DNA from 2 places in the Streptomyces sp. NPDC059010 genome. Region 1 is predicted to be linked to the other one. Evidence: riboswitches for the same ligand, from Rfam matches in the RefSeq annotation. Region 1 holds a riboswitch; the other holds the start of a gene.
The links. Region 1 has a riboswitch for cyclic di-AMP ahead of ACFWYS_RS36885 (C40 family peptidase). Riboswitches for the same ligand answer to the same signal wherever they lie in the genome.
Positions count from the first base shown of each region.

Region 2: another riboswitch for cyclic di-AMP. It lies ahead of ACFWYS_RS41770 (M23 family metallopeptidase); the one in region 1 lies ahead of ACFWYS_RS36885 (C40 family peptidase).

Region 1 is NZ_JBHYJA010000046.1:78,030-82,957, reverse strand. It holds gene ACFWYS_RS36895 (ATP-dependent Clp protease proteolytic subunit) at 1-317, shown strand, start outside; gene ACFWYS_RS36890 (hypothetical protein) at 325-633, shown strand; cyclic di-AMP (ydaO/yuaA leader) riboswitch at 976-1,186, shown strand; gene ACFWYS_RS36885 (C40 family peptidase) at 1,190-1,663, shown strand; gene ACFWYS_RS36880 (LysE family translocator) at 1,725-2,339, opposite strand; gene ACFWYS_RS36875 (LysR family transcriptional regulator) at 2,440-3,354, shown strand; gene ACFWYS_RS36870 (ATP-binding protein) at 3,387-3,830, opposite strand; gene ACFWYS_RS36865 (helix-turn-helix domain-containing protein) at 4,044-4,913, shown strand; gene ACFWYS_RS36860 (DUF397 domain-containing protein) at 4,923-4,928, shown strand, end outside.
Region 2 is NZ_JBHYJA010000061.1:28,810-33,737, reverse strand. It holds gene ACFWYS_RS41780 (PrsW family intramembrane metalloprotease) at 1-1,176, shown strand, start outside; gene ACFWYS_RS41775 (aldo/keto reductase) at 1,353-2,297, opposite strand; gene ACFWYS_RS41770 (M23 family metallopeptidase) at 2,446-3,474, opposite strand; cyclic di-AMP (ydaO/yuaA leader) riboswitch at 3,486-3,643, opposite strand; gene ACFWYS_RS41765 (PP2C family protein-serine/threonine phosphatase) at 3,897-4,928, opposite strand, start outside.

The DNA.
Region 1 (4,928 bases):
CGGTCCTGCTGGCGTCGGGCACCGCGGGCAAGCGGTTCGCACTGCCGGGGGCCCGGGTGGTGATCCATCAGCCGGGGCTGCCCGAGCCGGTCGAGGGCCAGGCGAGCGATCTGGCCATCCAGGCCGACGAACTGACACGCGTTCGGGTCCGCCTTGAGGAGATGCTCGCCCACCACACCGGGCGCGACCGGGAACAGGTGAGCGAGGACATCGAGCGGGACAAGATCCTCGACGCCCGGGAGGCACTGGAGTACGGGCTGGTGGACCGGATCATCCCGAGCCGCAAGGCCACCCTCGCCCCGCCGACGGGACGGTGACCGGCCGGTGCTTCCACCCGAGTTGCCGCCCCTTCCCGCGCTGACCCGCGCGGAGGGGGAGCTGATCGACCGTTACCTCGACGTGGTCGACCTGCTCGGCCGGATCAACCCGGCCCAGCACGGCGACACCTACCGCGGACTGCGCGCCGCCCAGGCGCTCGTGAGCAAGGCGGCCGCGCTGCGGGACGCGCTGGCGCTGATGCACCAGCGCGGCGAGACGGAGCTGCACGCGCTCACGCTGGCGCGTGCGTTGCGCGTGCTGGACGGGGAGCGCCGCACGGCTCGCGTCACGGTGCCGCCGCGCTCCGACAGTTGACGTCCCCTACGGACCCGGATCCGGACACCCCGACCCTCTGACGAGGCGTCCGGCCCGGCGCCGAAACGGACCAAATGGCGTACCCCCTTTCGGCGTAGTCACCTCTCCTTTTGCGCGCCCTTCAGGGTTGCGCAAGGGGCATGACCGCTAGGCGGAATTGGGCGTTCCATCCCTGGTCCGAGGCTCCTCGGGCACCTGGACACCGACCCGGACGCAAGGGTGTCCACCCGAACGGGTGAGTGGTGAGTAACACCACAAATCCCCGATTCCGTTGGGTTTTTCGTTCATCCGTGCGTCAAGATCCCTGTCTGACGACAAGCCCCCGCCACAGCGGCGGGGCGGTCCGGGCGGACGCCGAGTCCTGCCGCCGCCCGGATGACCGGTCGACAGGAGTGGATCGGCAGGAGTGGAGGACCCGAGCAAGACGGGTCGCCGGAGCGGACGTTCGTTCGAGCCGAGCAACCCTTGGGGTGAAGCCGCGGCAACGCGGCCGGGCAACTTCGCCAGCCCGAATCCGACAGGTCATCCTTCACAGGCGGCTGACGAAGGGTTGCGCATGACTGCGCTCAATCGTGTCCCGTCGCTCATGGTCCGGGCCGGTACGGCTTCGGCTCTCACCATCGCCGCCGTGGGCGGATCGATCGTGGCACCCGGCTTCGCCTCCGAGGCGGAGGCCGCCACGCCGGCGTCGAAGGCACTTCAGGTCGCGGCCTCGAAGAAGGGCTCCCCGTACAGGTGGGGCGCCACCGGGCCGAACCGGTTCGACTGCTCGGGGCTCACGCTGTACTCGTACAAGAAGGCGGGCAAGAAGCTGCCCCGTACGGCGGCCCAGCAGTACAACAAGACACGCCACATCTCCGCCGGCAACCGCAAGGCCGGGGACCTGGTGTTCTTCCACTCGGGGTCGAACGTCTACCACGTAGGCATCTACGCCGGGAAGGGAAAGCTCTGGCACTCCCCGAAGAGCGGTGACGTCGTAAAGCTGCAGAAGATCTGGACCAGGAGCGTCTGGTACGGCCGGGTCAAGTGACCCTCCCGGGGGCGGTGGCGGCGGTCTGACACGCCGTCACCGCCCTCGGGGCCGCAGGCTCTCAGAGGGCCGCCAGCGGCCCCGCGAGGAGCCCCAGGCCGAAGGCCGTCAGCGCGGCGCCCGTACCGACCGTGACCGCCCTCGCGGCGCGCGGCCGGCGCAGCCACCTGCCGAGCCGGTCCACCAGCAGGGCGACCACCTGGAACCACACCAGCGCGATCGCGAGCACGATCAGCGCGAGCAGCAGCGTCCGGGGCAGCGCCGGAGCGCCCGCGGGCACGAACTGCGGCAGCACGCTGAGGAAGGTCAGCGACGCCTTCGGGTTGAGGGCGTTGGTGACGAAGCCCTGCCGCAACGGGCGGCCGGTGGAGTCCTCGCGCGCGTCGGCCACCTCGGTGTGCCGCTGCCGCAGCGTCTGGACGCCCAGATACAGCACATAGACACCGCCCACCACCTGCAACGCCCGGAACAGCGCCGGTACGGCGGCCAGCACCGCGGCGACCCCCACCACCGCCAGCGTCACATGGACCAGCAGCCCGGCCCCGATCCCGAGGGCGCAGGCGATGCCGGCCCGGCGGGAGACGAGGGCGTTGCGTACGACGACGGTGAAGTCGGCCCCGGGCATGGCGACCAGGCCGGCGGAGACCCCGGTGAAGGCGATGAGCTGAGCGTCCATGCGGCCAGAGTGCCGTGCGGAAGCCTTCAGCAGGTATGTCGAATATTCTGGAAGGGCCTTAAGCATCGCTTTAGGCTCGGCCCGTCCGGAGGAAGCCACCATGTACGACCCGACCCGCCTCGCCGCTCTGGTTGCGGTCGCGGAGGCGGGGTCGATCACCAGGGCCGCCGAGCGGCTCGGCTACACCACGCCCGCGCTCTCCCAGCAGCTGGCGAAGCTGGAGCGCGAGACGGGCACCGCCCTTCTGGTACGGCACCACCGCGGGGCGCGGCTCACCGGCGCGGGCGAGTTGCTGGTGGCCAGGGCACGGCGGGTGCTCGACGAGTTGGAGCGGGCCCGGCACGAACTGGCCCGGCTGACCGGGCTGTCCGGCGGCACGCTCCGGCTGGCCACCTTCCAGACCGCCGGCATCCATCTGCTGCCCCCGGCCCTGAGCGCCTTCCGCCGGGCCCATCCGGACGTGGAACTGACGATCACGGACTACGAACCCTCGGCCGGTGTCGCCGCCGTGGCCTCCGGCGAGGTCGACCTGGCCCTGACGCACACCTACGAGCCGGGCGATCCGACCCCGCTCCCGTCCTCCGTCGGCGTCGAAGCGATCCTCGTGGAGGAACTGGTCCTGGTCTCCGCCCCGGGCCACGCCCTCACCAGCGGGTCCGCTCGCCTCCCCCTGGCCGAACTCGCCGGACAGCCCCTGATCAGCATGGCCCCGGACGCTCCGGCCCGGCGGGGCGTCGAGGCGGCCCTGGCCCGGGCCGGCGCCACGCCCTCGGTCCTGGTCCCGACCCCCGGGTATCTCCTGGTGTGTGCGCTGGCCAGCGCGGGGCTCGGCGTCGCGGTCGTACCGGAGATGGTGGCGCGCACGTCGGTCACTCCGGTCGGGGTGCGCGCGCTGGAGGACGGCGGCCTGCGCCGTACGATCTCGGTCGCCCACCGCGTGGACGAGGCGGCTCCCGCGGCGGACGCCTTCAGGGCGTTGCTCCGCGGCACCTTCGGCCGAGCCCATCAGCCCTGAGCGGGCCTGGTCCACAAGCGCCCGACGGAGTGCTACGGCTCTTGCGCCGCGGGCACTCGTACGGTCCACGGCACCTCGACGGACACGGTCTTGCCGCCCTCCCGGGTGGGCCGCACCCTCATCTTGCCGCCGCACTCCGCGGTCAGCCAGCGGATGATGACCAGACCGCGGCCGTTGTCCTGCTGGACGGCGGCCGGCAGCCGCCTGGGCAGGCGCGGATGGCTGTCGGTCACGCCGATGCGCAGTTGTTCGTCACGGTCGAGCTCGATGTCCACCGTGAAGGTGGGTGACTGCCCGAGGGTGTGCTGTACGGCGTTGGTGGCCAGTTCGGAGACGATCAGCCGAATGGTCTCGGCCTCCTCCGAGTCCGGTGGCAGCCCCCACTCGGCGAGGGTGGAGACCACATAGGCCCGGGCCGCGGAGACCGAGGCGGGATCGCTCGGCAGAGTGACGGATGCTTCCAGGTGATCTGCCATGGCGATGTCGTCCCTTTCCCACGGGACCGAAGTCCGACACGGAGCGGATGGTTCGAGTACGGTCCCGGACTGGTGCTTCGTCGCCAGACTGCCATTACCGCGCCCGTCAGAGGTGGCGATCCACCAAGATATGCATATATCTGTCGCTCGAAGCGGTGAACTCTGCGACGGCAGACCGTATTTGGGCGGCTCGGTTGGAGTAAGGAGTTGTCCATGCAGCACGGTCCCGTGGTGCGCCGCAGAAAACTGGGCGCAGAACTGCGTGCGTTGCGCACCGAGGCGGGGCTCACCAGTGGTGAGGCGGCCCGGCTGGTGGGCTGGCACCAGTCCAAGGTGAGTCGGATCGAAACCGGCGCCAGCGGGGTGAAACCGGCCGATGTGCGGTTACTGCTCGACGCCTACGGCGTGCGGGACGCCCAACTGCGGGAGTTGTTGCTGGTGTTGGCGGGCTCCGACGAGGGGGGCGGCCGCCATCACTGGTGGCATGCGTACCGCGGAGTGCTGCCGCCGACGTACCGGGATTTCATCAGCCTGGAGTCCCAGGCGAGTGCGATGCGCACGCTGGAGACGTCCGTTGTGCCCGGGCTGCTGCAGACACCCGAATACGCCCGGGCGGTGACCCGGGCCGCGGTGAGCGGGCTCGACGACGCCGCCGACGAACGGCTGGACGCGCTGGTCGCGGTGCGGCTGGCCAGGCAGGACGTGCTGCACGGCGATCCGCCGCTGAAGCTGTGCGCGGTGCTGGACGAGGCGGTGCTGCGCCGGGAGATCGGCGGGCCCGAGGTGATGGCGCGGCAGCTGGGGCGGCTGATGGAGGCGGCGCGGCTGCCCCAAGTCCGGCTGCAGGTCCTGCCGTTCGCGGCCGGAGAACATATCGGCATCACCGGGCCTTTCGTTATCTTCTCATTTTCGAGCACCTCTGATCTGGATGTGGTTGTTCTCGACCACTTGACGAGTAGCCTCTACCTCGAACGGAAAGAAGACCTCCAGGCCTACACGGAGGCCTTCAACGCCCTTCGGATCCACGCCCTTTCGCCCGAGGAATCGATGGATTACATCGCCGCGCTTGGTGGCGGCGCGTAAGGAGGCACCATGACC
Region 2 (4,928 bases), on a different contig from region 1:
GGCACCGAAGGGTTCCTGGTCGGGCTCGGGCTCGCCGTCCTGCCCGTGCCGCTGCTGGTCGCGTCCTTCCGCTGGCTGGACCGGGTCGAGCCGGGCCCCTGGCGCAATCTGCTGTTCTCCTTCGCCTGGGGCGCCTGCGCGGCGGCACTGATAGCGATCATCGCCAACAGCTTCGCGACCAGGTGGATAGCGATAGCGACCGCCGATCCGTCGCACGCGGACGCCCTCGGCGCGACCGTGATAGCGCCCATAGTGGAGGAGACGGCCAAGGCGGTCGCCGTCCTGCTCGTCTTCCTCTTCCGCAGACAGGACTTCACCGGAATCGTCGACGGCGTGGTGATAGCCGGGGTCACCGCCACCGGCTTCGCCTTCACCGAGAACATCCTCTACCTGGGTACCGCCTTCGGTACCGACCAGCTCTCCGGCGACCGCGGCATCGCCTCCGTCACGGCGGCGACCTTCTTCGTCCGCGTCATCATGTCGCCCTTCGCGCACCCGCTCTTCACCGTCCTCACCGGCATCGGCTTCGGTATCGCGGCGCTCTCGGGCCCGCGACAGCATGTGCGCCGCGTTCTCCTCCCGCTCTGCGGGCTGCTGCTGGCCATGGGCATGCACGCCATGTGGAACGGCTCGTCGGCCTTCGGCGAGTACGGGTTCTTCGCCGTGTACGCCGCCTTCATGGTGCCCGCGTTCGGGCTGCTGACCTGGCTGGTGATCTGGACCCGGCAGCGTGAGCTGCGGACCGTGCGTGAGGAGCTGCCGGCCTATGTCGTCGCCGGGTGGCTGACCCCGGGCGAACCGTTCGTGCTGGGCTCGATGCGGGCACGGCGGGTGGCCCGGCAGTACGCGCGCGACCGCGGAGGGCGAGCCGCGGCCCGGGCGGTCGCGCAGTACGAGGCGTACGCCACGTCCCTGGCGTTCCTACGGCACCGGGGGCGCCGCGGGCGGGCCGGGGCCGACTTCGTCGTACGGGAAGGGGAGTTGCTGCACGAGCTGTGGGTGCGGCGGGAGTTCGCGCGGCCGGCGCTGGAGCACGCGGGGGCTGCGCAGGCTTGGGCGACGTACGGGTACGGGGCGCCGGTGCCGGTCTATTGGCAGGCGCAGCCTCAGCCGCATCAGCAGCAGTACGGGCCGACGACCGCGCCGTATCCGGTGTACAACCCGTACCGGACGTGACCGTGGTGGGGCGGCGCGGGTGGGTCGGCGTCGTTTTCTCGCCCCCGCCGCCCCTACCCGTCCCATCCCCAGGGGCGCTGCCCCTTCGACCCCGCCAGGGGGCTCCGCCCCCTGGACCCCCATCGGCCTGAACGGCCTCGTCCTCAAACGCCGGACGGGCTGAAAGGAAGTGAGCGTCAGGCCGACGCCTCTGTCAGCCTCCGCAGCTCCTCCTCCGTCAGCGTCAGGTCCGCCACTCCCAGCAGTGCCGGCAGCTGGTCGAGGGTGCGGGCCGAGGCGATCGGGGCCGCGACCGTCGGGCGGGAGGCGAGCCAGGACAGGGCCACCGTGGCCACCGGCACCTCGTGGGCCTCGGCGATCTCGTCCAGGGCGGCCAGCACCCCGCGCCCCCGCTCGGTCTCCAGGTGCTTGCCGGCGCCCTGGGCGCGCGGGCTGCCCACCGTCGTACCGGCGCGGTACTTGCCGGTGAGGAAGCCGGACGCGAGGGCGTAGTACGGGACCGCCGAGAGGCCTTCGCGCTCGGCGAGGTCCTGGAGTTCGCCCTCGTAGGTGTCGCGTGAGACCAGGTTGTAGTGGGGCTGCAGGGCGACGTACCGGGCGAGGCCCTCGCGGTCGGAGAAGGCGAGGGAGGCCTCCAGGCGCTTCGCCGAGATGTTGGACGCGGCGATGTGCCGCACCTTGCCCGCCTTCACCAGCTCGTCCAGCGCGCCGATGATCTCCTCGACCGGCACGTCCGGCTTGTCGAAGTGGGTGTAGTAGAGGTCGATGCGGTCGGTGCCGAGGCGGCGCAGGGAGGCGTCCGCTGCGGCCTTGATGTTGGCCGCGGTCAGGCCCTGGAAGTCGGGGTGCTGGCTGACCTTGGTGGCGATCACGACGTCGTCCCGGTTGCCGCGTGCCGTCAGCCAGTTGCCGATGATGGTCTCGGACTCGCCGCCCGTATTGCCCTCGACCCAGGCCGAGTAGGAGTCGGCGGTGTCGATGAAGTTGCCGCCCGCCGCCGTGTAGTCGTCGAGCACGGCGAAGGACTGGGCCTCGTCGGCGGTCCAGCCGAAGACGTTGCCGCCGAGCGAGAGCGGGGAGACCTCAAGGGCGGAGGAGCCGAGCTTGCGAAGGGAAGTCATGTCCCTCGCCAACACCCGCACTGGAAGCATGTATTCCACATGCACCTGTATTCCATATGCATCGGAAGGCAACGGAATGCAACGGAAACCGGCGGCCCTGACGTCGGGGGTGTCATCAGGGCCGCCGGTGATCAGCTGTGGAGGAACCTCAGGGCGTGAGGCCCTTGCCGCGCAGCCACGCCATCGGGTCGATGCCGCTGCTGCTGCCGCCGGGGTGCACCTCAAGGTGCAGGTGGGCGCCGGTCACGTTGCCGGTGGCGCCCACGCGGCCGATGACGTCGCCCGTGTTGACCTTCTGGCCGACGCTGACGCTGATCGAGGACTGGTGCGCGAACCAGAGCTCGGTGCCGTCGTCGAGGGTGATCTCCGTCTTGTAGCCGTACGAGCCGTCCCAGCCCGCGAAGGTGACCGTGCCGGAGTGGATCGCCTTGATCAGCGTGCCGGTGGGCGCGGCGAAGTCGAGGCCGGTGTGGTAGCCGGAGGACCAGTAGGCGCCGGCCTGACCGAAGGTCGAGGTGATGGTGTACGAGGAGGTCGGCAGCGTGAACTGCTTGGCCAGCTCGGCGAGGCGCTCGGCCTCGGCCTTCTTGCGGGCCTCCTCCTCGGCCTTGGCCTTCGCGGCGGCGGCCTTCTCCTCGGCCTGCTTCTCCGCCTTGGCGGCCGCGGCGGCGGCCTCCTTCTCGGCGGCGGCGACGGCGTCGGCGGCGGCCTTGCTGTCGATCTGGTCCTGCTGCTGCTCGACCTGGGCGATGATCCGGGCCCGCAGGGCCTCGCCGGCGTCACCGGAGCCCTGAGCGGTCTCCTCGGTCGCCTCGCCCATGGTGCTCAGCGCGGTCGTGGTGTCCTCGGCGGCCGCGGCGGAGTCGTCGTCGGAGATCAGGGGCAGGTCGGGCATGGTGATGGCGACGGGCGGCTTGCCGCTCTGCGCGCTGGCCATGCCGCCCGCGCCGACGGCGGCTATGACACCGACGCCGAGAACCGTGGAGCTGCGGGCGAGTCCCCCGCCCCGCTGCTTGGAGACGCGGTGCCTGCCACGAACGGGACGAATGGACTCCGCGGTGGGGTTCCACTCCTCGAACGGGCCCTCGTCGGTGCGGTAGCGGTCGTAGCCGAAGGTGTCGTTACTGCGCTGACTCGGCACAAACGGGGCTTGCGTAGCAGGCCTGTTGGACGCCACGTGGGCGTGCTCCTTTCCTTCCTTCTCGCCTACCGGGTTAGCTGACGGGTTCGGAGCAGGAAGGTCTCCTACGCGCGTATACCAACCGTGACTTCCCGGCGATATTCGCGCGATTCACCCCAGGGTGGTGGTTCCCCGGCTCCCTTGCGGGACTCGGCGCGTGCGCACGGAGCCGCCTCTTGTGACGGCTGGGACTACCGCGCTGCGTTATCGAACGTTAATAGACCCGGGGTGCGGATTCCAAGCTGTTCCGCTTGATCATTAACGATTTTCGCCTGGACTTACGGGGCACGAGCGGGCCAAATCGGGCGAGTTGGCCAAGGCTCAGGGGCCACACAGGTATTGACGGTATGTCAGTTGTTATGCGGAGGGGGGTCACTCGATCACGTCCGGTGACAACGATCAGGGGACTGTCACGACGGTCAGGGACGGCGTACGGCGATGAGGGCCATGTCGTCCGCCATCCCGCCCCCGGAGTGCCGGCGCACCTCGGCCGAGAGCACGTCGAGCAGCGCGGCCGGCTCGCGCTCGACGTTGGCCCGGCCCGCGAGGCCGGCCTCGGGGTCGTAGAACCGTCCGGTCTCGTCCCGTGCCTCGGAGAGGCCGTCGGTGTGCAGGAGCAGCGTGGCACCGCTCGGGAAGCCGGCCTCCTCGGCACGGTCGGGCCAGGTGCCGAGTTCGGCCATGCCGAGCGGCAGCGCGGGCTCGGTGGCGTGCAGCGAGCGCACGGTGCCGTCGGCGTAGAGGAGGAGCGGTGGGGGGTGCCCCCGGTTGACGATGCGGACGACGCTGTCGCCGTGCGGCAGTTCGGTGAGGACGACGGTGGTGAAGCCCTCGCGGGAGTCGACGCCGTCGCGCCGGGTGCGCTCGCGCGCCAGGGCCCGCTCCAGTCGCTGGGCGACCGCCTCCAGCGTGGCCTCCTGCTCGGCGGCCTCACGGAAGGCCCCGATGACGACGGCGACGGCCCCGACCGCCCCCATCCCCTTGCCGCGCACGTCCCCCACGACGACCCGCACACCGTGCGGGCTGTCCTGCACGGCGTACAGATCACCGCCGATGGAGGCGCCCTCCTGCGCGGCCTCGTAGCGTGCCGCGATCTGGAAACCGCCGATCCGCTCGGCGGGTTCGGGCAGTACGGCACGCTGGGCGGCCTCGGCGATCTCGCGCACGGAGGCGAGGCGCTCGTCGCTGCGGCGGACGAGGAGATTGATGAGGACGGCCAGGACGGAGACGACCACCACGGTGACCAGCTCGGTGATCGTCTCGGCCCGGGAGGGGTCGCCGCGCGGGATACGGAGGGCGAGCAGGACGGCGACGGCCACGACGCCCGTGGCCACCGTGCCGCGCCGTGAGTAGAGGGGGGCGGCCACCAGGGGCGCGGCGGTGAAGAAAGGGGCGCCGGTGAAGTCGGTGGGCGTGACGAAGTCGTAGACGGCTCCGGCCGCGATCAGCAG